Regions from separate parts of the Faecalibacterium sp. AF10-46 genome, predicted to be linked through region 2. Evidence: predicted binding sites of a transcription regulator. Region 2 holds the regulator's gene; each other region holds the start of a gene.
The links. The regulator Rex, encoded in region 2, represses fermentation and respiration genes when NADH is low (regulators of the CRP and FNR family bind a similar motif). The targets are predictions, from matches to a motif close to ATTGTTAANNNNTTAACAAT.

Region 1: a site for Rex is predicted at 2,442-2,461, ahead of DWV57_RS06690 (phosphoglycerate kinase). Genes of this name have one in related genera too.
Region 3: a site for Rex is predicted at 1,883-1,902, ahead of fucO (lactaldehyde reductase). Genes of this name have one in related genera too.

What each region holds. Positions count from the first base shown of each region.
Region 1 is NZ_QVGY01000004.1:159,199-167,073, reverse strand. It holds gene DWV57_RS06710 (hypothetical protein) at 1-464, shown strand, start outside; gene DWV57_RS06705 (DUF6551 family protein) at 461-1,300, shown strand; gene DWV57_RS06695 (Coenzyme F420 hydrogenase/dehydrogenase, beta subunit C-terminal domain) at 1,940-2,206, shown strand; gene DWV57_RS06690 (phosphoglycerate kinase) at 2,579-3,787, shown strand; gene tpiA (triose-phosphate isomerase) at 3,895-4,665, shown strand; gene gpmI (2,3-bisphosphoglycerate-independent phosphoglycerate mutase) at 4,763-6,289, shown strand; gene DWV57_RS06675 (TetM/TetW/TetO/TetS family tetracycline resistance ribosomal protection protein) at 6,521-7,875, shown strand, end outside.
Region 2 is NZ_QVGY01000005.1:99,466-107,340, forward strand. It holds gene DWV57_RS07355 (YgiQ family radical SAM protein) at 1-494, opposite strand, end outside; gene DWV57_RS07360 (DNA translocase FtsK) at 509-3,439, opposite strand; gene DWV57_RS07365 (ATP-dependent Clp protease proteolytic subunit) at 3,542-4,222, opposite strand; gene DWV57_RS07370 (redox-sensing transcriptional repressor Rex) at 4,484-5,125, shown strand; gene DWV57_RS07375 (thymidine kinase) at 5,212-5,829, shown strand; gene DWV57_RS07380 (ABC transporter substrate-binding protein) at 6,430-7,821, shown strand.
Region 3 is NZ_QVGY01000012.1:23,600-31,474, reverse strand. It holds gene DWV57_RS12050 (hypothetical protein) at 1-646, opposite strand, end outside; gene DWV57_RS12045 (ABC transporter ATP-binding protein) at 640-1,341, opposite strand; gene DWV57_RS12040 (GntR family transcriptional regulator) at 1,334-1,711, opposite strand; gene fucO (lactaldehyde reductase) at 1,972-3,120, shown strand; gene DWV57_RS12030 (putative ABC transporter permease) at 3,288-4,595, shown strand; gene DWV57_RS12025 (calcium/sodium antiporter) at 4,836-5,798, shown strand; gene DWV57_RS12020 (FAD:protein FMN transferase) at 5,853-6,935, opposite strand; gene DWV57_RS12015 (DUF3783 domain-containing protein) at 6,932-7,354, opposite strand; gene aroF (3-deoxy-7-phosphoheptulonate synthase) at 7,572-7,875, opposite strand, start outside.

The DNA.
Region 1 (7,875 bases), on a different contig from region 2:
GTATGCTGGCAAAATTTCTGGATGAGATTGCAGAAAAGGATGAAGCCTTTTTTACGGCACTTGTTGAAAACAAAATCGTTGTTTCCTTTGAAAAAATGCGGAAGTTTGCACAAATGGACGAAACAAAGCTAATTGATATCAGGAGAAAACTGCTAAGAGAAGAAGATGTGAAAATGCGTCAGCGAAAGCCAAGGCAGCAATCAACGGACGGCCTATCCGGGAAGACGCAGCAAAAGCAGACCACACCACTGGAGGTGGGCATCAAGGAGATGCCGATGTTTGACCCGGACATGGAATTCCGTGGGCTGGCACTGACGATCCCCACATGGATGAATGCCATCGCACGAACCCGGGCAAAGACAGATATCGATTTGGTGTCCGAACCGACCAAGGCGCAGCTTGCTGTGATCCTGCGCAGACTGGAAGAACAAATTACGCAGACGCTGGAGGTAATTGAAAGATGATTGCAGAAGATATGCTGACCCAAGCGCAGCAGCGCTGCATCCCGGATGTGTCCTTTGAGCTGATCCCCATCCGAAATCTGGTTTCCAATCAGGAGTACCAGCGGCCGCTGTCCGAAAATCATATCCGTAAGGCACTGGAAGAATTTGACGTCTACCAGATCAACCCGGTCAAGGTGAGCCGCCGCGACGGCATCAACTATGTGTTTGACGGCCAGCACACCATCGAGATCATTGCCAGTGAGTCCGGTTCCCGTGATACCCCGGTGTGGTGTATGATCTACGATGACCTGAAATATAAGGAGGAAGCCCATATCTTTGCCGACCAGCAAAAGCATGTCAAGGCGCTGTCCTCTTTCGAGACCTTCAAGGCGCATATTGAAGCAGATGACCCCAAACAGAAGATGATTGAGGCCATTGTGCAGTCCTATGGCCTGGCAATCACCTCGACCAAAGCAAAAAACGGTATCAGTGCAGTTTCTACACTGGAGCGCATCTATGACAAATATGGACAGGCTGTTCTGGACAGAACGCTCCGTCTGGCAGCGGCAACATGGGAGGGAGAAAACAACTCCTTCTCTGGCAACATCCTGATGGGCATTGCTCGCATCGTTGTGGCGTATGGGGATACTGTCCGGGACGATGTGTTCAAAGACCATGTGGGCCGAGTGTCGGTGAAGGCAATCATCCGTGCGGCAAAAGAACGCCGCCCCGGTGCGCTGGGCTATTCTGAAGCCATGATTATCGAATACAAAAAGAAAAGCAAGTTCCGCCTTTCGCTGAAAACGCTCTATGGCGGGAAGGCGATGAGCGGCGAGGATGACTTCGGGGAAGAGTAAAGTAACAGTACGCTTTTTTAGATGGGGGATTCACATTGTACTTGATTGCTGCCTGTGTTACCTCGTGCTTCTCTGCATAGCTTAAAAGGGATTGACGGAACTTCATGGTTTGCGTTACAGTATTCATGGCGAATGCGTTGTCCTTTCTGTGTGGTTTGTGTATCAACTTAACTATAACACAGGACGACCCATTCGTCTTTCTTTTTATCATCTATTGTAATCCTACAAATCCTACAGTTTCAACGAGAAAATCAACTTGCTGATAGCAGGAAAGCGTAGTATAATTAAATTGGTATATTATGAATTGTAGAGAGGTGGAGTGATTGCGCTGACTCCAAATAAAATGTTTTTCGATCAATAACAATCCTGGTACGCTGCCGGAGAGATGGGAAAAAGTCGTGAGGTGTTGGAATGAAGACCAATAAAATTGGAACGATCACTTTCCATAATTCATACAATTACGGTTCGGCGTTGCAGGCATTTGCGCTACAGACATACTTGAAAAAAAGAAGGATATCAGTCGAGGATCATTGATTACGAATATAAGAAAGATTTTAAACACTATAAGCTGTTCAGGACATATTCGTACTTATATTATCCCAAATATAATAGTAAAGAGGAATGCTGCGGATGCGGTGCTTGTTCCAGCGTATGTCCCAAAAGCGCCATTACGATGCAGGAGGATGCCCTTACGCACAAAGACAGCGTGTGGGCGACATTACCATTGGAGATTATTGGGGCGTTCAGAAATATGATCCGCAGCTTCTGGTGGAACAGGGAGGAACGATCAATAGTAAAGAAGGCGTTTCCTGCCTGCTGATAAACACGGAACGCGGACAACACCTTGTCGAGAAATACGGTGCGAAGATAGAAAGCTATCCGGTTGAATTTTCTAACATTGCTTAGGAGAATACGCAGCTGAACCGGCCAACGAAGCATACCAGACTGAGAAATAAAATTTTCAGGAAGTATAAGGCGAGCGGCTATGCTGGTGTGGAAGCAATTTTTGAGCGGGATCAGCGGAACCAGAAGTTCATATGGGGAATGTATGACCGCATTTGCGGAATGTTCTGCCGGAAAACACGGTAAGGCTGCGGCTTTCGGTCAAAATACACACATTTCCGTGCATCAGCGGCAAATGTTTGTTAAACTATTATCTATCTTGCAAGCTTGCAATGTGCACGGTTTTTGTTTATAATAGTAGAGTAACGGGGCAAGACCCCCGAGTGCGAGCGAAACTCTAGTTCAGAAATTAAAACTTGAGAGGAGTTTATTACCATGGGTTTAGGTAAGAAGACGATCGACGATCAGAACTACTGCGGCAAGAAGGTGCTTGTCCGTTGCGATTTCAACGTCCCGATGAAGGACGGCGTGATCACCAACGAGAACCGCATCAATGCAGCTCTGCCCACCATCCAGAAGCTGGTCAACGATGGCGCAAAGGTCATCCTGTGCAGCCATCTGGGCAAGCCCAAGAACGGCCCCGAGGCAAAGTTCAGCCTGGCACCCGTTGCTGTGGCTCTGAGCGCAAAGCTGGGCAAGACCGTTGTGTTTGCAGATGACGACAATGTTGTCGGCGAGAACGCAAAGGCTGCTGTTGCTGCCATGAACAACGGCGATGTCGTTCTGCTGCAGAACACCCGTTTCCGCAAGGAAGAGACCAAGAACATGCCCGAGTTCAGCGAAGAACTGGCTTCTCTGGCTGATGCATATGTTGACGATGCATTCGGCAGCTGCCACCGTGCACACTGCTCCACTGCAGGTGTCACCGACTTCATCAAGGATACCGCTGTCGGCTACCTGATGGAGAAGGAGATCAAGTATCTGGGCAACGCTGTGAACGATCCCGTTCGTCCCTTCACCGCTATTCTGGGCGGCGCAAAGGTCGCAGACAAGCTGAATGTTATCTCCAACCTGCTGGAGAAGGTCGATACCCTGATCATCGGCGGCGGCATGGCTTACACCTTCGTCAAGGCTCAGGGCTACGAGGTCGGCAAGAGCCTGTGCGACGATTCCAAGCTGGATTACTGCAAGGAGATGATGGCCAAGGCTCAGGAGAAGGGCGTGAAGCTGCTGCTGCCCGTTGATGCTGTCTGCATCAAGGACTTCCCCGATCCCATCGACGCTCCTGTTGAGACCACGGTTGTTCCTGTCACCGCGATCCCGGCTGACATGGAAGGCTGCGACATCGGCCCCGAGAGCATGAAGCTGTTTGCCGATGCCGTCAAGGCATCCAAGACCGTTGTCTGGAACGGCCCCATGGGTGTGTTCGAGAACCCCACTCTGGCAGCCGGCACTCTGGCAGTTGCTAAGGCTATGGCTGAGAGCGATGCTACCACCGTGATCGGCGGCGGCGACAGCGCAGCAGCTGTGCAGCAGATGGGTCTGGGCGACAAGATGACCCACATCTCCACCGGCGGCGGCGCTTCTCTGGAGTATCTGGAGGGCAAGGAGCTGCCCGGCATCGCAGTTATTCAGAACGCATAATCTGATCCCGGCATCATAATGGGTGCGGCGGCTTTAGCGCCGCCGCATCTTTTTGTTTGTGCAGAGTTTTCTGCACGATAGAAGGTAAATAAAGGAGATAGAGTATCATGGATAAGGCAAAGCGTAAGGCTATCATTGCAGGCAACTGGAAGATGAACAAGACTGCCTCCGAGGCTGCTGTTCTGGTGGACGAGCTGGTCCCCGCCGTGCAGGACGCAGGCTGCGAGGTAGTCATCTGCACCCCGTATACCGATCTGGTCACCGCTGTGGAAAAGACCAAGGGCACCAACATCCATGTGGGTGCTGAGAATGTTCACTTCGAGAAGTCCGGCGCTTTTACCGGCGAGATCAGCGCTGACATGCTGGTGGATCTGGGCGTGGAGTACGTCATTGTGGGCCACTCTGAGCGCCGCCAGTACTTCGCCGAGACCGACCAGACCGTGAACAAGCGCGCTCTGGCTGCTCTGAACGCCGGTCTGAAGGTCATCATCTGCGTGGGCGAGAGCCTGCAGCAGCGCGAAGAGGGCGTGACCGAAGAGCTGGTGCGTATGCAGACCAAGATCGCTCTGCGTGATGTGACCGCTGAGCAGATGGCAAATGTCGTGATCGCTTACGAGCCCATCTGGGCCATCGGCACCGGCAAGACCGCTACCGCCGATCAGGCTGAGGAAGTCTGCGGCCAGATCCGCAAGGTGATCGGCGAGGTGTACGGCGAGGCAGTTGCCGAGGCTACCACTGTCCAGTACGGCGGCAGTATGAACGCCAAGAACTGCGAGGAACTGCTGAGCAAAAAGGATGTGGACGGCGGCCTGATCGGCGGCGCATCCCTGAAGGCTCCCGACTTTGCAGTGATCGTCAATGCAGCCACCAAGGGCTGATCGACGGTTTAAATCAGCTGTTTCAGCGCCCGGCTGCGCCGCATTTCCAGCGCTGTGCCGGGCGCTGATTTGTTAAATTCAAAGGAGATTCAATTTTATGGCAAAGAAACCTGTTCTTCTGTGCATCATGGATGGCTTCGGCTGGGTGCCGGAGGAGACCTTCGGCAACGCCGTGGTCGCCGCAAAGAAACCCCACCTCGATGCTCTGATGGCAAAATATCCCATGACCACCATCAACGCTTCCGGCATGGCCGTCGGTCTGCCCGAGGGCCAGATGGGCAACTCTGAGGTTGGCCACACCAACATGGGCGCTGGCCGCATCGTGTACCAGCAGCTCACCCTCATTACCAAGTCCATCAAGGACGGCGAGATGCTCCAGAACCCGGTTCTGGTCAAGAACATGAAGGCTGCCATCGATGCCGGCAAGGCCATCCATCTGATGGGTCTGGTGGGCACCGGCGGTGTGCACAGCCACGCAGACCACTGGTTCGGCGTGCTGGAAATGGCAAAACATCTGGGTGCAAAGAACGTTTACCTGCACTGCATCACCGATGGCCGTGATACTGACCCGCACTCCGGCAAGGGCTTCCTGGCCGACCTGCAGGCTAAGCTGGACGAGCTGGGCATCGGCAAGATCGCCAGCGTCTCCGGCCGTTACTACGCCATGGACCGCGATAACAACTGGGATCGTGAAGAGAAGGCATATGCTGCCTTTGTCTACGGCGAGGGCAATCATGCCGCCAACGCTGCCGAGGCCATCGAGGCTTCCTATGCAGCAGACAAGACCGATGAGTTCGTTCTGCCCTGCGTCACCTGTGAGGGCGGCCGCGTGCAGGACGGCGACACCGTTATCTTCATGAACTTCCGTCCCGACCGTGCCCGCCAGATGACCCGTATCTTCTGCGACGATGCGTTCACCGGCTTTGAGCGCCGCGGCGGCCGCAAGCAGGTGAACTATGTCTGCATGGCTGAATACGATGCCACCATGCCCAACTGCGAGGTCGCCTATCCGCCTGTGGAGCTGAAGAACGTTCTGGGCCAGTACCTGTCCGAGAATGGCAAGACTCAGCTGCGCATTGCCGAGACCGAGAAGTACGCTCATGTCACCTTCTTCTTCAACGGCGGCGTGGAGGCTCCCTACGAGGGCGAGGACCGCTGCGTGATCCCCAGCCCGAAGGTCGCCACCTACGATCTGCAGCCTGAGATGAGCGCCCCCGAGGTTGCTGCCGAGTGCGTCAAGCGCATCGAGAGCGGCAAGTACGATGTGGTGATCCTGAACTTCGCAAACTGCGATATGGTGGGCCACACCGGCGTGTTCGATGCTGCGGTCAAGGCCGTGGAAGCCGTTGACACTGCTGTGGATCAGGTGGTCACTGCTGTGCTGAAGGCCGGCGGCTGCGCCTTCATCACCGCCGACCACGGCAACGCTGAGAAGATGATGAACCCGGACGGCACCCCCTTCACCGCACACACCACCAACGTGGTGCCCTTTGTGGCAGTTGGCTGCGGTGATGTGAAGCTGCGTGAGGGCGGCTGCCTTGCTGATATCGCTCCCACCATGCTGCCGTATATCGGTCTGCCCGTGCCTGCTGAAATGACCGGCAAGAGCATCATCGTGGAGTAACTGACCATTAAAATAGCCGACGCGTTCGCTTTGGCTATGAATAGCGGAATTGTTATTCTTATATTTACAGCTCTGGAAAATCTGCGGATTTTCCAGAGCTGTTTTTTCACGTGAAAAGCCGATAAGATAAACTGCGTTTTTGGGCTTCGACCCCCATTCTAAATCAAAAACTTTTCTTTTTTCCCCATCCGTGCTACAATAAAAATGAATTTTTGATTGTAGGAGAAGCGGATGGAAACAACGCATAAACAAATCGTTCTGGGCATCCTTGCCCATGTGGACTCCGGCAAGACCACCCTTTCGGAAGCCATGCTCTACCGCTCCGGCGCGATCCGCAAGCTGGGCCGCGTGGATCACAAGGATGCCTTTCTGGATACCGACACGCTTGAAAAAGCGCGCGGCATCACCATCTTTTCCAAGCAGGCCCTGTTGACGGCGGGCAATACGGATATCACATTGTTGGACACCCCCGGACATGTGGATTTTTCTACCGAGACAGAGCGCACCCTGCAGGTACTGGACTATGCTGTGCTGGTGGTAAGCGGCACCGACGGCGTGCAGAGCCACACCGAGACGCTCTGGCGGCTGCTGCGGCGCTACCATGTGCCCACCTTTGTGTTCGTGAACAAGATGGACCTGCCCGGCAAGAGCAGGAAAGAACTGCTCGCCCAGCTGAACCACCGTCTGGGCGAGGGCTTTGTGGCCTTTGATGTGCCGCAGGCCGACCGGGACGAAGCACTGGCCCTGTGTGACGAAAAACTGATGGATCGGATGCTGGATGCCGGGCAGTTGACCGATGCGGACATCATCCCGGCCGTTGCACGCCGGCATGTGTTCCCGTGCTGGTTCGGTTCGGCGCTGCGGCGTACCGAAAACGATGCACTGGAAAGCGTGGATGCTCTGCTGGACGGGATTGACCGCTATATCCGTCCGGCTCCCACGCTGGATGCCTTTGGTGCCAAGGTGTTTAAGGTGTCGCAGGATGAGCAGGGCACGCGCCTGACATGGCTGCGCGTGACTGGCGGCGAACTGAAGGTAAAGGCCCAGCTCTCCGGCGAAGCAGATGGTGAGCCGTGGGAGGAAAAGGCAAACCAGCTGCGGCTGTACTCCGGCGTAAAGTATACGCTGGCGGAAGCCATCGGCCCGGGGCAGGTGTGCGCCGTCACCGGCCTGACCAAGGCGCGCCCGGGCGAGGGCCTTGGCGCGGAACGCGACAGCGATGTGCCGGTTCTGGAACCGGTGCTGAGCTATCAGGTGCTGCTGCCGGAGGGGGCTGATGTGCACGCGGCACTGGGCAAGCTGCACCGGCTGGAAGAAGAGGAGCCGCAGCTCCATGTGGTATGGAACGAGACTTTGGGCGAGATCCATGTGCAGCTCATGGGCGAGGTGCAGCTGGAAGTGCTGCGCAGTTTGCTGGCAGAGCGTTTTGGCCTGAACGTGGAGTTCGGCCCCGGCGGCATTCTGTACAAGGAGACCATCACGGAGCCTATGGAGGGCGTGGGCCACTACGAGCCGCTGCGCCACTATGCGGAGGTGCATGTCAAGCTGGAGCCCCTGCCCCGCGGCAGCGGGATGCAGTTTGCCGC
Region 2 (7,875 bases):
CTGGGCAGCACGGTGTCCAGCCAGTAGTCATAGTGGGCAAAGCGGCGCAGAGAAGCTTCCAGACCACCTAAGATCACCGGCAGGTCGGGATAGGCCTGCTTGGCAAGGCGGGTGTACACGGTGGCGCTGCGGTCCGGGCGTGCGCCGCCCTTGCCACCGGGGGAATATTCGTCCTCGGCGCGGGGGATCTTTGCCACGGAATAGTGGCTGACCATGCTGTCCACGTTGCCGCCGCCGATGAAGAAGCCGTACTTCGGCTTGCCGAACCGCTTGAAGTCCTCGCAGTCGGTGTAGCGTGGCTGGGCCAGCACGCCGATCTTATAGCCCTCGGCTTCCAGCAGACGGCTGATGATGGCAGTGCCAAAGCTGGGGTGGTCCACATAGGCATCGCCGCCCACCACCACAAAGTCCAGCTGCTCCCACCCGCGGGCCTCCATATCGGCCCGGCTGATGGGAAGAAATTCGGTGTAGATCTTTGGGGAAGAGTTGTCCATAATACTCCTTATCTTTATGTTTCATCCGGTTGGTTCATCTGCATTTCCAGCCACTGCTGGCGGCTGATAAGCACAGCGCGGGGCTTGGCGCCCTCGTAGGGTCCGATGATGCCTTTTTGTTCCATCTCGTCCATGATACGGGCCGCGCGGGCGTAGCCTAGCTTGCAGCGGCGCTGCAGCAGGCTGGTGGAGGCCTGGCCGGCATCGATGACCACCTCCACGGCCTGCTTGAACATCGGGTCGGTATCGGGATCCTCGTCGGAGTCCGCGCCGCTGCTGCCCTTCTTGCCGTCCTGAATGGCGTGCTTTTCCATGGCTTCGATCATAGCTTCGTCATACTGCACGGTGCCGCTCTGCTTGATGAAGTCCAGCACACGGCTGATTTCCTCATCCCGCACGAAAGTGCCCTGAATACGGGTAGGCTTGGGCGCACCCACGGGCATGAACAGCATATCACCCATGCCCAGCAGCTTTTCGGCACCGGAGCCATCCAGAATAGTGCGGCTGTCCACCTGACTGGACACTGCAAATGCGATGCGGCTGGGGATGTTGGCCTTGATCAGGCCAGTGATCACGTCCACGCTGGGGCGCTGGGTGGCTACGATCAGGTGCATACCGGCGGCGCGGGCCTTCTGGGCGATGCGGCAGATGGAGTCCTCCACATCCTTGCCCACCACCATCATCAGGTCGGCCAGCTCGTCGATGATAATGGCGATGTATGGCATTTTTTCCAGATCAGGCCGTTCTGCGGCCAGCTTGTTGAAAGACTTGATGTCGCGCACATTGTTCTCTGCAAACAGATGATAGCGGCGCTCCATCTCCTGCACGGCACTGCCCAGCGCACCGGCAGCCTTTTTCGGCTCGGTGACCACCGGCATCAGCAGGTGGGGAATGCCGTTGTACTCGGCCAGCTCCACCACCTTGGGGTCGATCAGCAGCAGCTTCACGTCCTCCGGGCTGGAGCGGAACAACAGGCTCATAATGATGCTGTTCACGCACACGGATTTACCGCTGCCGGTGCTGCCTGCAATGAGCAGATGGGGCATCTTGCACAGGTCTGCCACCTGTGCCACACCGGCAATGTCTTTGCCAAGCGCAATGCCCAAGGGTGAAGTCATGCGCAAAAAGCTCTGGCTCTCGAACACGCTGCGGATATACACCGGGGTCTTTTTGTGGTTGGGCACTTCAATGCCCACGGCAGGCTTGCCGGGGATGGGCGCCTCCATACGCACATCCGCCACCGCAAGGTTCAGGGCGATATCGTCTGCCAGCGAGGTGATGCGGCTGATCTTGACACCCGCCATGGGCTGCACCTCGTACCGGGTGACGGAGGGGCCCCGGGAGATATCCAGCACACGGGTGCGCACGCCAAAGCTTTCCAGCGTGTCCACCAGCTTCTGGGCGTTGGCTTTCAGCTCTTCCTGCGCGCCGGGGTCGGTCTCGTCCTGCGATTTTTCAAACAGCTCAATGGGCGGATACTGGTACTGATAAGTATCCACCGGTTCGGTCTCGTCCACAGGGGCCGCTGCCGCGGCCTGCTCGGAAGCGGCAGGCTTTTCCATTGCCGCTGCCACCAGCGTGCTGATATCCTTTTCCTCCACCGGTTCGCTGGTAATGCTGATCCAGCCGTCCTCGTCGGGCGTGCCGCGCATGGCAACGGCGTTTTCGGCGCTCACCCGGGCGGGTGCCGCCGGGACTGCGGGCTGGATGGGCACGGCGGGCATCTCCGGCGTGACTGCCGCTGCCGGGCTTTCCGGCTGGGCCGTCGGCATTGCCGGGGTCATGACCGGAGTATCAAAGCTTTCCGCTGCCGCAGGCTGCACCGGCTGTGCAGCCTTTGCAAAGAAATCGGATGCATCGGTCTCCACCGCGTCCTGTACGATGGGCTGCGGGGCAGGTCTGGGGGCCGGGCGCAGCGGGTTCTGCCCAAAGGTGCCGCCCGGGCCCACGATGAGCGGCTCGATGGGTTCGCTGCCGCCCTCCTTCACCTCAGTGTGGTCGGGGCCAAGGTCTACGTCAAAGGAAGCCCGGGGCCGGGATACCCGTACCTGCACCGGCGTGATGGCCGGGGCAGCAGGCTCCGGCTGGGCAAGCGGCTGGCCGGAAGTATCTGCGGGCGGCTCCGGCTGTGGGGCGGCCTCCGGCTCCTCTGCCTCCATCTCTTCGGTCACCTTGTGGCCCCAGTGGCGGATGCCGTTCAGCCAGTCCGGCACACCGATGCGGAAAGCCGGAGTTTCCATCTCCTCTTCGGCATCTTCCTCATCCCGGTATTCATCTTCTGCTTCGTCGTAGTCTTCCTCAGCCTCGGCTTCTGCCGCGCGGGCAGCGGCACGTTCAGCGCGGCGGGCTGCGCTCTGCTGCGCCATGGCCGCACCCTTTGCGTGCACGCCGCCAAACGCAGCGCACAGCCACTGCCACACCTCTGCCGGGGTCAGATCAAAAATGTACAGGCTGACACACAGTGCCAGCACGATCATGATAAGGGTTGCCGCAGGCCGTCCGCACAGCAGCAGCAGGCTGCCGCCCAGCAGTGCGCCCAACGCACCGCCGCCGATCCATGCATTCACGCCGTTTGCGTAGCAGGCAGCCGTCATCTGAAATGCCGACATGCCCTGCGGCTGGATATCGGAAAAAACGATCACCGTGCCGCAGGCAAACACCAGCCCAAGAACCAGCTTGAAGATCTTGGGCAGAAGGTCTTCGCCCCGGGTATACTGCACAGCAAGGCAACACACTGCCGCGCCCAGCACAAAGCTGCCGCAGCCAAAAAGTCCGAACAGCACATCGTGCAGGGCCTTCCATGCCGAATCTCCCTCCACAAAGGCCAGCACCACCAGCAAAAGGCCTGCAAACAGGGTGCCAAGCCCCGCCGGAAGCCGCTGCTCGGCCCGCTTTTTGCGCGATGCTGCGCGCCGTGTTGTCGTTTTACGTTTTTTTGTTGCCATGTTTCTTTGTTCCCCGCGTTTGTAGTAGACACACTATTTGATTTTATTATTGTACCACGCAGGGAAGAAAATGGCAAACCTATTGTTGTACAAAATCGGCCTTCATTTGCGTTCGATCTCTTTATACAGCCACGCCAGCGCATCCGAAAGCCCGCCCAGCTCGTCGATGAGCTTTTCCTTCACGGCCCGGCGTCCATCTAGCACGGTGCCCATGTCCATCACCAGCTCGCCGGTGTGGAGCATCAGGTCGGTGTAGCGTTTTTCGGTCATGCCGCTGTGGGCCGCTACGAAGCCGGTGATGCGCTGCTGCATCTGCTCAAAGCTGCGCATGGTCTGCGGCACCCCCAGAATGACACCGGAATGCCGCACCGGGTGCACGGTCATGGTGGCTGTGGGCACGATGAAGCTGCGCCGGGCGCTGACGGCAAGCGGGATGCCGATGGAGTGCCCACCGCCCAGCACAAGCGTTGCACTGGGTTTGGACACGCTGGCGATCAGCTCCGCCAGCGCAAGGCCTGCTTCCACATCACCACCTACCGTGTTCAGCAACACCAGAAGACCTTCGATGCGAGGATCTTCCTGCGCGGCCACCAGCTGCGGGATCACATGCTCATACTTCGTGGTCTTCTGGCCCTGCGGCGCTTCCGAATGGCCTTCGATCTGGCCGATGACGGTCAGGCAGTGGATCACATGCTCCCCGCGGGCCAGCGTGACCGTGCCCAGATCTTCGATCTCTTCCTTTTCCAGCCGACGCTCGTCGGTCAGCTGCGTTTCATCGTTCATATGCTTTCCTCCTGCGTTTTCTGTCAGCATTCCCCAGCCTGTGCCGGGCTATGCAGACTCGCTGCAGCAAAAAAGCGGTAACATTTCATAAAATTTTTTTGAGAATGATTTGACATTCTCCATCGGTGCAGTATACTTTAAATAATTGATTGTAATATCTGCAATATGAACCCGTAAACGGATCGGGGTTTCTCTGCGCCGCATCTGTAAAGCAGGCAGCTGCGGCAAGTACTGCGATAGAGCGAAAGGAGAAAGTATTCTATGAACACCCCTGCAAAGGCTTCACTTCCCGTTATCAAGCGTCTTCCCAAATATTACCGCTATCTGCGCTCTCTGCAGGTGGACGGCATCAACAGCATTTCTTCCCGCGAGCTGGCTGCTCAGATGGGCACCACCGCTTCGCAGGTACGGCAGGACTTCAACTGCATCGGCGATGTGAATGGCCGGCAGGGCATCGGCTACTCGGTGGAAAACCTGCTCTCCATTCTGGAAGGCCTGCTGTTCGGCAACGGTGACCGCCTGCCCACCATCCTGATCGGCTGCGGCCGTCTGGGCAAGGCAGTGAGCCGCTTTATCACCACCGATACCAACGGCTACCGCCTGATCGCCGCCTTTGATGTGGCACAGAGCGAGGTAGGCAAGGAGATCAGCGGCATCCAGATCCGCCATATCGACGAGCTGGAGTCTTTCTGTGCCGAGCATCACCCCAAGGTCGCAGTGCTCTGTGTGCCCCGCGATGGTGCGGAACAGGTCAGCGGCCGTCTGGTAGATCTGGGCATCGAGGGCTTCTGGAACTTCTCCCACTATGACCTCTCTGTGCCGTATCCCGATGTGGTGGTGGAGAATGTCCATCTGGGCGACAGCCTGATGAGCCTTGGCTACCGCCTGCGCAATCAGGACTGAAGATACCTGTTATAAGGAACAAGAGTAATAAAAGGACCCTCTCAGGCTTTGACTGAGAGGGTTCTTCTGCAAGGAGAGTTTTTCAAATGGCAAAACTGTATTTCCGCTACGGCGCAATGAACAGCGGCAAAAGCACCGCCCTGATGCAGGTAGCCCACAACTACGAAGAACAGGGGATGCGGGTGCTGATCCTCAAGCCACAGGTGGACACCAAGGGCGGCGGTGAGCTGGTGAGCCGTCTGGGCGTGCGCCGCAAGGCTGATCTGTTGATCCCGCCGGAGACGGATGTATTCGAGGCCGTGCGCACGGCCAACGCTGACGGTGCGCCGCTGGCCTGCGTGCTGTGCGACGAGAGCCAGTTTTTCACTGCGCAGCAGGCAGAGCAGCTGTTCATGGTAACTGTGGATCTGAACATTCCGGTGATCTGCTACGGCCTGCGGGCAGATTTTTCACTCAAAGGCTTTCCCGGCTCCACCCGCCTGCTGGAGCTGGCCCACACCATCGAGGAGATGAAGACTATCTGCACCTGCGGCCGCAAGGCCATCTGCAACTGCCGCAGGGTGAACGGCAGGTTCGTCTTTGAGGGCGAGCAGGTGGCCATCGATTTGGAAAACGATGTGCAGTACGTGAGCATGTGCCCCCAGTGCTACTTCAAGGCAAAACGCGCGTTCTACGCCGAAAAAGCTGCTTCGCAGGTCGAATAAGCTTGTATACAAGACTGTTGTGTTCAACGACACGGCAGTCTTTCTTTTTTTCCCCGGCCCACAGGCGCTGTCCACGCAGCAGCGCAAAATATGTCGCTGTCGATGCTTCTTCACCCCCCAAAAGGGCGAAGAAGCACCGATTTCAACGCCTGCAGACCGGTGCCGGATGCCTGCTTCACGCGATTGATATATCAGAGTGCACATTTTTTGCACTATTGATATATCAGTTTGCAAGCCCGCATCCGGGCCATTTTAATGTGTTGCTCTGCCACAATGTATGCAACAGTTCCATATTCCAAAACCGAATGTTTACAAAATTATTGCAAAATTCGACGTTCCCCCTATGATACATCCCAGTTTTCTATGCAAAATGGCGAAATATACATGTTGCACAGTTTTTCGAGCCAAGTTTATTCATTTCAGCAAAGGCATCAATTCTCGCGTGAAAACAAGAGCAATATTTGTACGTTTTTTGTTTAGATATCTGCAATTTGCGTCTTTCTTTTTGGTTGTTGTTTTGTTATCATAATTGTATACAACGGGGTATGTGCAGAACCCCCGTTCGAGATGATGTTTTCTGTATTTAGGAGGAGAACAAAAATGAGCATGGCAATTTCTCGTCGTGATTTTATGAAGGTCACCGGCGCTGTGGGCGCTGCCGGCCTTCTGGCTGCCTGCGGCGGCAACTCTGCTGCATCCAGCTCTGCTGCTTCCACCGCTTCTTCCGCTCCCGCTGCTTCTGCAGACGAGAGCCTGGCACTGTCTGACGGCCCTGTTTCCATGACCATCAGCTGGTGGGGCGGCGACAGCCGTCACGAGGCTTACCAGAACGCCATCAAGGAGTTCCAGGCTGAGCACACCAACATCACCATCGAGCCCACCTTCGCCGCATGGTCCGGCTGGGAAGAGAAAATGGCAGCTGCCTTCATCGCTGGCAACGCACAGGATGTGTGCCAGGTGAACTGGAACTGGCTGTACAACTACTCTGCTGATGGCAGCAAGTTCGTGGATCTGAACACCGTTTCCAAGTTTCTGGATCTGACCCAGTGGGATGACGCTGCTCTGGATGCCTGCTACGTTGCAAACGCTCAGCAGTGCGTGCCTGTCTCCATGACCGGCCGTATCTTCTTCTGGAACATGACCACCTTCAACAAGGCTGGCATCACCGAAGTTCCCAAGTCTCTGGATGATCTGATGGCTGCCGGCAAGGCATTCAAGGAGAAGCTGGGCGACGATTACTACCCCATGCATCTGGGCGCATACGACCGTATGATCCTGATGGTGTTCTACCTCGAGTCCAAGTACGGCAAGGACTGGGCTGATCCCGTCACCTCTACCCTGAACTACACCGAGGACGAGATCGCTGAGGGCATCGACTTCATCAAGAGCCTGGTGGATGGCCACGTCATGATGAACCTGAAGACCTACTACTCCGCTAACTCCGATACCGCTACCCACCAGTCCAACGAGTGGATCACCGGTAAGATCGCAGGTATCTTCGAGTGGGATTCCGCTGCTTCCAAGTACTCCTCCGCTCTGGATGATGCCAACAAGGACGGCTTCACCGTTGGCGAAGAGATCAAGTTCGGCGACAACAACGGCGGCTTCTCCAAGGTCTCCATGGGTCTGGCTATCACCAAGACCAGCCAGTGCGTTGCTGAGGCTGCTACCCTGATCGACTTCCTGCTGAACAACGGCAAGGGCGCTGCCATCATGGGTTCCGAGTGCGGCATCCCCGCTTCCAAGGCTGGTCTGGCTGCTGCTCAGGAAGCCGGCGCTGTCAAGGATCTGGTTGCTGAGGCAAATGCAAAGGTCATGGCCTTCACCACCAACAAGCTGGATCCCCTGTTCGAGAACAACGACCTGAAGGCTTCCGGCACCGGCATCTATCAGGAAGTGTTCGACACCGTTGACTACGACGGCGTTTCCGGTGCAGATGTTGTTGATACCCTGCTGGACGGCATGGAGTCTGTTGGTTACACCATCGGCTAAGTTTTTCTTCAGAGTGCCGCTGTGTGCGGTGACGTACATATCATAAAAGGCACC
Region 3 (7,875 bases), on a different contig from region 2:
CGGCACTGCTGACACCGGAGCTCAGCCAGCTCTGCAGGAAGGACAGCAGGAAAAATGCCAGAATACCGGCCGGGACCATGTGCTTTTTGAACTGGTGGCCGATCATGCATGCGGCATAGATGCACAGGATGCTGGACACCAGTGCCACCAGCCCGTTCAGCGTTTCAAAGGCCAGCCAGAGCCACCCGGAGCTGCCGGTCATGCGGAAGATCTCTCGGAAGATCTCTACCACTTTCTGCCACAGCTCCGGCAGCTGCTGCAGGGCCGCGCTGTTCAGAGACAGAGCCAGCAGCATCACCGCAAAGGAGAAAATACCCACGATGCCGCTGCAAAGCATCCAGACCACGCTGGAGATCAGCTTGGAAAGGATGAGCTGGCTTTCCGTCACCGGCAGGGTGTGCATCAGGTAGCCTTCGCGGCCCAGCAGATTGCGGGTGAAGCGGGTCACAATGGTCATCACGGACACCACTGCCACTGCAACGGCTACGACCATGTAGGCGAACAGCAGCAGAGATGCAAAGTTGTCCTTGGAAGAGCTGCGCAGGGAAAAGCCGCTCAGCACTGCCAGCGCAACAAGGGCCAGATACAGCCCGCCATAGGTGCGGCCGGTGGCCTTGAATTCATATTTTAACAGTTGTTTCAGCATTTGAATACCTCCCGGAAATATGCATCCACGCTCATGCCCTCGGTCTCGCGCAGCTCTTCGGCATTGCGGTGGGCGAACACCCGGCCATCCTTCAAAAAGACGGCTTCGTCCAGAATTGGCTCGATATCGCCGATGAGGTGGGTGGATAGAATGACGGTCGCATCCCGGCTGTAGTTGTTCAGGATGGTGCTCAGGATATAGTCCCGGGCAGCAGGGTCCACGCCGCCAATGGGCTCATCCAGCAGGTAGAGCTTTGCGGCACGGCTCATGGCAAGGATCAGCTGCACCTTTTCCTTGCTGCCCTTGGAGAGGGTCTTGAGCCGCGCCTTCGGTTCCAGTTCCAGCCGGGCCAGCATTTCGTTTGCCTTAGCGGGGTCAAAATCGGCATAAAATTCGTGGAACATTTCCACCAGCTGCTCCACACGCATCCAGTCCGGCAGCCAGTCAGCATCCGGCAGATAGGACACGATGGCTTTGGTGTCCGGCCCGGGGGTCATGCCGGCGATCCGGATGCTGCCTGCACTGGGCTGCAGCAGACCGTTTGCCAGCTTGATGAGGGTGGTCTTGCCGCTGCCGTTGGGGCCAAGCAGCCCCACGATGCGGCCAAAGCCGATGTGCAGGTCTACATTTTCCAGTGCGGTCTTATCCTTCTGGTAGCACTTGGTCAGTGCTTCACAGCTCAAAAGTTCACTCATTGCGGTCCTCCTTTGCGTCCCAGTGTTCCAAAAGCGCGGCTGCCTGTGCGGGACTGTAGCCGATGCCGCGCATCTTTTCCAGAAAATCCGACGCCAGCGTCCGGGCGGTGTCGGCACGAAGCTGTTCGATCAATGCAGTATCCTCCGTAACATAGCGGCCTGCGGTGCGTTCGGTGTGCACCAGCCCCTCCGTTTCCAGCTGGGCAAGGGCACGCTGCATCGTGTTTGGGTTCACCCCGGCGGCTGCGGCCAGATCACGCACCGAATCCAGATGCCCGCCCGGCGGGTAGGTGCCGGCCAGGATCCGGGCCTTCAGCCGTTCCACAAGCTGTGCATAGATCGGGCGGCTGGCATCAAACTGTTCGCCCATGGTATCATCTCCTTGTCTTGATGTATTAAGCGCTTGATACAATAATACACGATTTGCTCTGTTTGTCAAGGGGAAAAAGAAAAAACAACATAAAACTGTGGGAAATTGGAAAAAGTGCCCATAAAACACTGCACATTGATAAAAATTTACAATAAATTCAAATAATTTCACATTGCAAAGCTTTTGACAATGTGCTATGCTGAAAAACAGAGAGCTCCGCCCGGAAAGCGGCGGAAAAGAGATTTGGAGGAAAAATAACTATGGCTGACCGCATCGTTCTGAATACCATCTCCTACCATGGCCACGGTGCCATTGAGAACATCGTTCCCGAACTGACCGCCCGCGGCTACAAGAAGGCATTCGTCTGCTCCGATCCCGACCTGATCAAGTTCGGCGTCACCAAGAAGGTCACCGATCTGCTGGATGCTGCAAACTTTGCCTACGCTGTTTACAGCGAGATCAAGCCCAACCCCACCATCGCCAACGTGCAGGACGGCGTGGCCGCTTTCAAGGCTGCTGAGGCTGACTGCATCGTGACCATCGGCGGCGGCTCCTCCATGGATACCGCAAAGGCCATCGGCATCATCATCAATAACCCCGAGTTTGCGGATGTCCGCTCTCTGGAAGGCGTTGCTCCCACCAAGAAACACGCTGTGTTCACCATCGCTGTTCCCACCACCGCCGGCACTGCTGCTGAGGTCACCATCAACTACGTCATCACCGATGTGGAGAAGAAGCGCAAGTTCGTCTGCGTGGATACCAACGATATCCCCGAGATCGCCGTGGTCGATCCCGATATGATGTCCTCCATGCCCAAGGGCCTGACCGCCGCCACCGGCATGGACGCTCTGACCCACGCCATCGAGGGCTACATTACCAAGGGCCACTGCGTCATCTCTGATATGTTCCATCTGGAAGCCATCAAGCTCATCAGCCAGAGCCTGCGCGGCGCAGTGCAGAACACCCCGGAAGGCCGCGAGGGCATGGCTCTGGGCCAGTACATCGCCGGCATGGGCTTCTCCAATGTGGGTCTGGGCATCGTGCACTCCATGGCACACGGCCTGTCCGCTCTGTATGATACCCCGCACGGTGTGGCCTGCGCCATCCTGCTGCCGGTGGGTCTGGAGTACAACAAGAGCGTCGCCGGTGAGCGCTACCGCGCCGTGGGCAAGGCCATGGGCGTTGTGGGCATCGATGAGATGAACGATGTGGAAGCCGCCGATGCAACCATCGCCGCCGTCAAGCAGCTGGGCGCAGACGTGGGCATCCCCGCAAATCTGCACGGCATCCTGAAGGAAGAGGATATCCAGTTCCTCGCCGAGTCCGCATTTGCAGATGCCTGCCGTCCCGGCAATCCCCGCGACACCAGCGTGGAGGAGATCGTGGAGCTGTATAAGAGCCAGCTGTGAGCTGTAAACTGAATCAATAAGAAAGGGCCGCTGTGCGTTTGAATGCACGGCGGCCCTTTTTGCAGGCAGGACGGCTTTTGTGAATTTTTCACAACAGCTCTTGTAGAATATGCTTAAACCGGGTACAATCAGTGTATCGACAAAATTCCACAAGCGAAAGGATGCCTATGACGCTGAACTTCTATACTCTGGGTGTTATTTATCTAGTATATTCCTTTCTGGGCTGGGTGGCTGAGACGGTAGTCGCGACCATCCGGGGCGGAAGGTTTGCCAACCGCGGTGCGGCGGCAGGCCCGTTCTGCTTTATCTACGGTACCACCGGTGTGCTGCTGGCCGTGAGTTTCAGCGACCTGCGCACCGAGCCGGTCTACCTGTTCTTTGCCTGTATGATGGCGGCAACGGTGATGGAATGGATCACCGCCAAGCTGCTGGAACGCCTGCACCGCCGCAAGTGGTGGGACTATTCCGGAAAAAAATTCAATCTGAACGGCTATGTGTGCCTGCAGTATTCGCTGCTGTGGGGTGCGCTGGGCACGGCAAGTGTGCTGTGGGGCAATAATGTGTTGCTGCAGCTGTGCGCGCATATCCCTGTCTGGCTGCTGCGCCCGGCAGTATGGGTCTCGCTGACGGTGGCGGTACTGGACCAGATCGGTTCGGCGGTGCTGGTGCAGCAGTATGCGGCCCGGCACCCGATGCTGGAGCAGCTCAACCAGAGACTGGGGGAGCGGTCGGACACGCTGCGCCGCAGGATCGCGCTTTACATTGAAAAACGCATCCAGTATGCTTACCCGGCTGCGGCCCGGCAGGAGCAGACTGCGCTCCGGAAGGGGGAAAAGAACTTTCTCAGCGTGTCCGACCTGCTGTGGCTGTTCGTGATCGGCGCGTTTCTGGGCGACATGGTGGAGACGGTGTTCTGCCGCGTGACGGCAGGCGTGTGGATGAGCCGCTCCAGTCTGGTCTGGGGGCCGTTCAGCGTGGTGTGGGGGCTGGCACTGGTGATGGCTACAGTGCTGCTGCGGCAGGAAAAGGACAAAAGCGACCGCTATCTGTTCGCCTTCGGCACCGTCATGGGCGGTGTGTACGAATACGTGTGCAGCGCCGTCACCGAGCTGCTGTTCGGCACCGTGTTCTGGGACTACAGCAAGTTCAAGTTCAATCTGGGCGGGCGCATCAACCTGCTGTACTGCTTTTTCTGGGGCATTGCAGCGGTGGCGTGGATGCGCTACGGCTATCCGCTGGTGGAAAAGGGCATGGCAAAGGTGCGCAGCCATATCCGCCCGTGGGTAACTGCGGTGCTGGCCGTATTCATGGCGGTGAACATGCTCACCAGTGCGCTGGCCCTTGCCCGCTACGATGCCCGCACCAGCGGCGAAGCGCCCAAAAACAGCATCGATACGCTGCTGGATGCGCATTTTGACGATGCCCGCATGGAGCGCATTTATCCCAATGCCAAAAAAGTAGCCAAGGCTGGCTGAAATTTCAACGTTCCTCTTGCACTTTGGTGCAAAAACCGGTATAATACGTTTCGGATAAAAGGGAGTAAAGGGCGCTCGTTTTGCAAAAACGGTGCGCTGTGGCGCAGCGACATCCCGGCAGAAATGCCCGCTGTGTCACCGGATGCTTGAGACTTTTATTACACCTTCCCATTTCTGGGCAGGATGTAATAAAGGTCTCTTTTTTATTGCCGCTCTGCCAAAAACAAAAGGAGAAAAACTATGCTCATTCCTGTTTTGCTGTTCATCGTGGGCCTGCTGTGCCTCATCAAGGGCGGTGACTGGTTCGTGGATGGTGCCACGGGCATTGCCCGTCGCTTCCATGTGCCGGAGCTGCTCATCGGTGCCACCGTGGTGTCCATCGGCACCACCCTGCCGGAGGTGATGGTCTCCACCACCTCGGCTCTCACCGGCCACGGCGAGATCGCCTACGGCAACGCCATCGGTTCGATCATCTGCAATGCATCGCTCATTGCGGCCATCACCATTGCGGTGAAGCCGGGCAAGGTAGACCCCAAGAGCCTGCGCACGCCGGTGCTTTTTTTCTTTGTGGCAGCGGCCTTCTATGCCGGGGTGGCCTACACCACCGGCTACTTCTCCCGCCCGGTGGGCCTGATCCTTCTGGCCATGTTCGCAGCGTATATCATCTGCAACGTGATGGCCATGAAGAACGCCCCCGCCCCGGAAGAAGAGGAAGAACCGGAAGAAAATGCATCCTTTGCCAAGGAGCTGGGTTTGCTGGCCGTGGGCGCGGTGCTCATTGCTGTGGGCGCGAATCTGCTGGTGGATAACGGCACCCTGATCGCACAGGCACTGGGCGTGCCGGAGTCGGTGATCGCGCTCACCTTTGTGGCACTGGGCACCTCGCTGCCGGAGCTGGTAACGGCCATCACCTCGCTGGCAAAGGGCCACGGTGCACTTTCGCTGGGCAATGTCATTGGTGCAAACGTGTTCAATTTGGTTCTGGTGAGCGGTGTTTCCGCCGCGGTGGCACCCTTCACCATCCCGCAGAACTCCCTGCTCTTCGGCCACAATGCATCGCTGGTGCTGGAGTTCCCGGTCATGTTCGCCGTGATGCTGCTGCTCACCCTGCCCGCCCTCTTCAAGGGCAAGCTGAGCCGCCCGCAGGGCATTGCGCTGCTGTGCATCTACGCTGCATTCTGTGTGGTGCAGTTCACCATCTGATAAAACGGCAAAAGGCCGACGCAGTGCTGCGTCGGCCTTTTGCCGTTTTAAGGGTTACTTTTTCAAATGGGAATCCCAGCCGGAAGAGGTGATGACCTGCTGATCCGGTGTGCACCACATGGCTTCCACGCCGTCCAGACTTTCCACGATCTTCATCCCGTCCTCCAGCGGCTGGCAGAACAGGCCGGTGGTCAGGCAGTCGGCAAGGCCGGAGTCGCTGCACAGCACGGTCACGCCGTTAAAGTAGGCAGCGGGGAACAGGGTGCTCGGGTCGATCAGGTGGTGGTAGCGCTTGCCGTCCACCACGTAGTAGCGCTGGTAGTCGCCGCTGGTCACAAGGGCCATATCGCTCATGTTGATGGCACCGTCCAGCATGGAATCCGAGGTGTATACATCCGAAGAACTCCACGGGTTTTCCACGCCGCCGGTCCACTGGCTGCCGTCCGGTTTTACACCAATGGCGCGCAGGTTGCCGCCCACGCTCACCAGAGCGCTGGTCAGGCCGCGGGCCTCGGCAGCCTGACACACCATTTCCACGGCGTAGCCCTTGCCCACGCTGCCCACATCCAGCGACATTTCCGGGTCGGCCAGATAAACGGTCTTGGCATCCGCGTCGATGATCACGTTGTTGATATCACAGTGCTGGGCGGCTGCTTCCAGCTCTTCCATGGTGGGCAGCTTGTTGTCGGCATCCGTCTCGGCGGCTTCGGCAGCTTCGCGGTAATTGTGCCAGATATTCAGCACGCTGCCCATGGCAATGTTCAGCTTGCCGTTGGTGGTCTGGTACATCTGGTCGGCCAGCTCCAGCATGGAGAGGATGCGGTCGTCCACCTCCACCGGAGCGCTGCCGGCATTGTCGTTGATGGTCTTGACGTTAGTCACGCCGGGGTAATCGTTGTAGATATCATACAGCTGATTATAGGTAATAAGGTCTGCGTGCAGGGCATCCATCTGGGTGTTGAATTCTTCCTCGCTCTCGCAGTAGGCGATCACCTGCGTTACGGTATCGAACACATCATAAAAAACGGTGGAATAGCGGGTAAGCTCTTTCTTTTTGGAGGCACAGCCTGCCAGCAGGCTCAGGCAGAGCACCCCGGCCAGCAGGGCGCTGACGAAACGGTTTGCGCGGGTCTTCATACGGTGTGGTTCTCCTTTGCGGCGGTAAAGGCGGCGTGCTCCTCCTGCAGGTGGGCCAGCAGATCGCCGAACACCCAGCTGCGGTTTGAGGGAGTCACAACGGCCTTGAGCGGAATGGTGACCTGTGCCTGCTTCATCAGATCCAGCAGGGTGTCCACATCCTTCTCCTTGAAGTTGGCCAGAACCACTGCCGGCGGGTAGGCACCCGGCTCCAGCACCAGCGTGCGGGCGGCCTTGGTCTCCACCTCGCCCAGCAGCTGGGCCACGGTCTTGCCCGCATCGGCAGGGGAGACGAGCAGCAGCTTCATGCCAAAAGCAGGAGCCATGCCTTCCAGCTTGCCGCGGTCGGCGGGGGAAAGGTTCCAGCCCAGAACCAGCGGGACACCGGCGTTCTGGTTGCGTGCGATATGTGCTTTCATAATGATACCTCTTTTTAAAGGACAGATTCAAAATACACTATAGTATACCATAAATAAGAGCAAAAGAAAACAAAAACTCCCCCAGTCATCGCTGCGCGATGCCAGCCCCCTCAAAGATGGGGCCTTTGACAGAACCGGAAAGTTTTTTCGGTTCGCCAGAGGCTCCCTCCTTGAGGGAGCTGTCTGCGCAGCAGACTGAAGGAGGATGTAAAATGCCTTAGTTCAGCTTTTTGCCAAAGAACTCCACTTCCTTGCCAATGAACTGCATCAGCTCGTCGAACTGGTCAGGGGTCAGGCTCTGGGCACCATCGCACTTTGCCTTGGCGGGGTTGTTGTGCACCTCGATCATCAGGCCATCGGCACCGGCAGCAACAGCGGCCTTTGCCAGCTCCGGCACCATCCATGCGTGGCCGCAGGCATGGCTGGGGTCCACAATAACGGGAAGGTGGGTCATCTTGTGCAGCATCACCACACCGGCAAGGTCGAGGGTGTTGCGCATGCTGGTCTCAAAGGTGCGGATG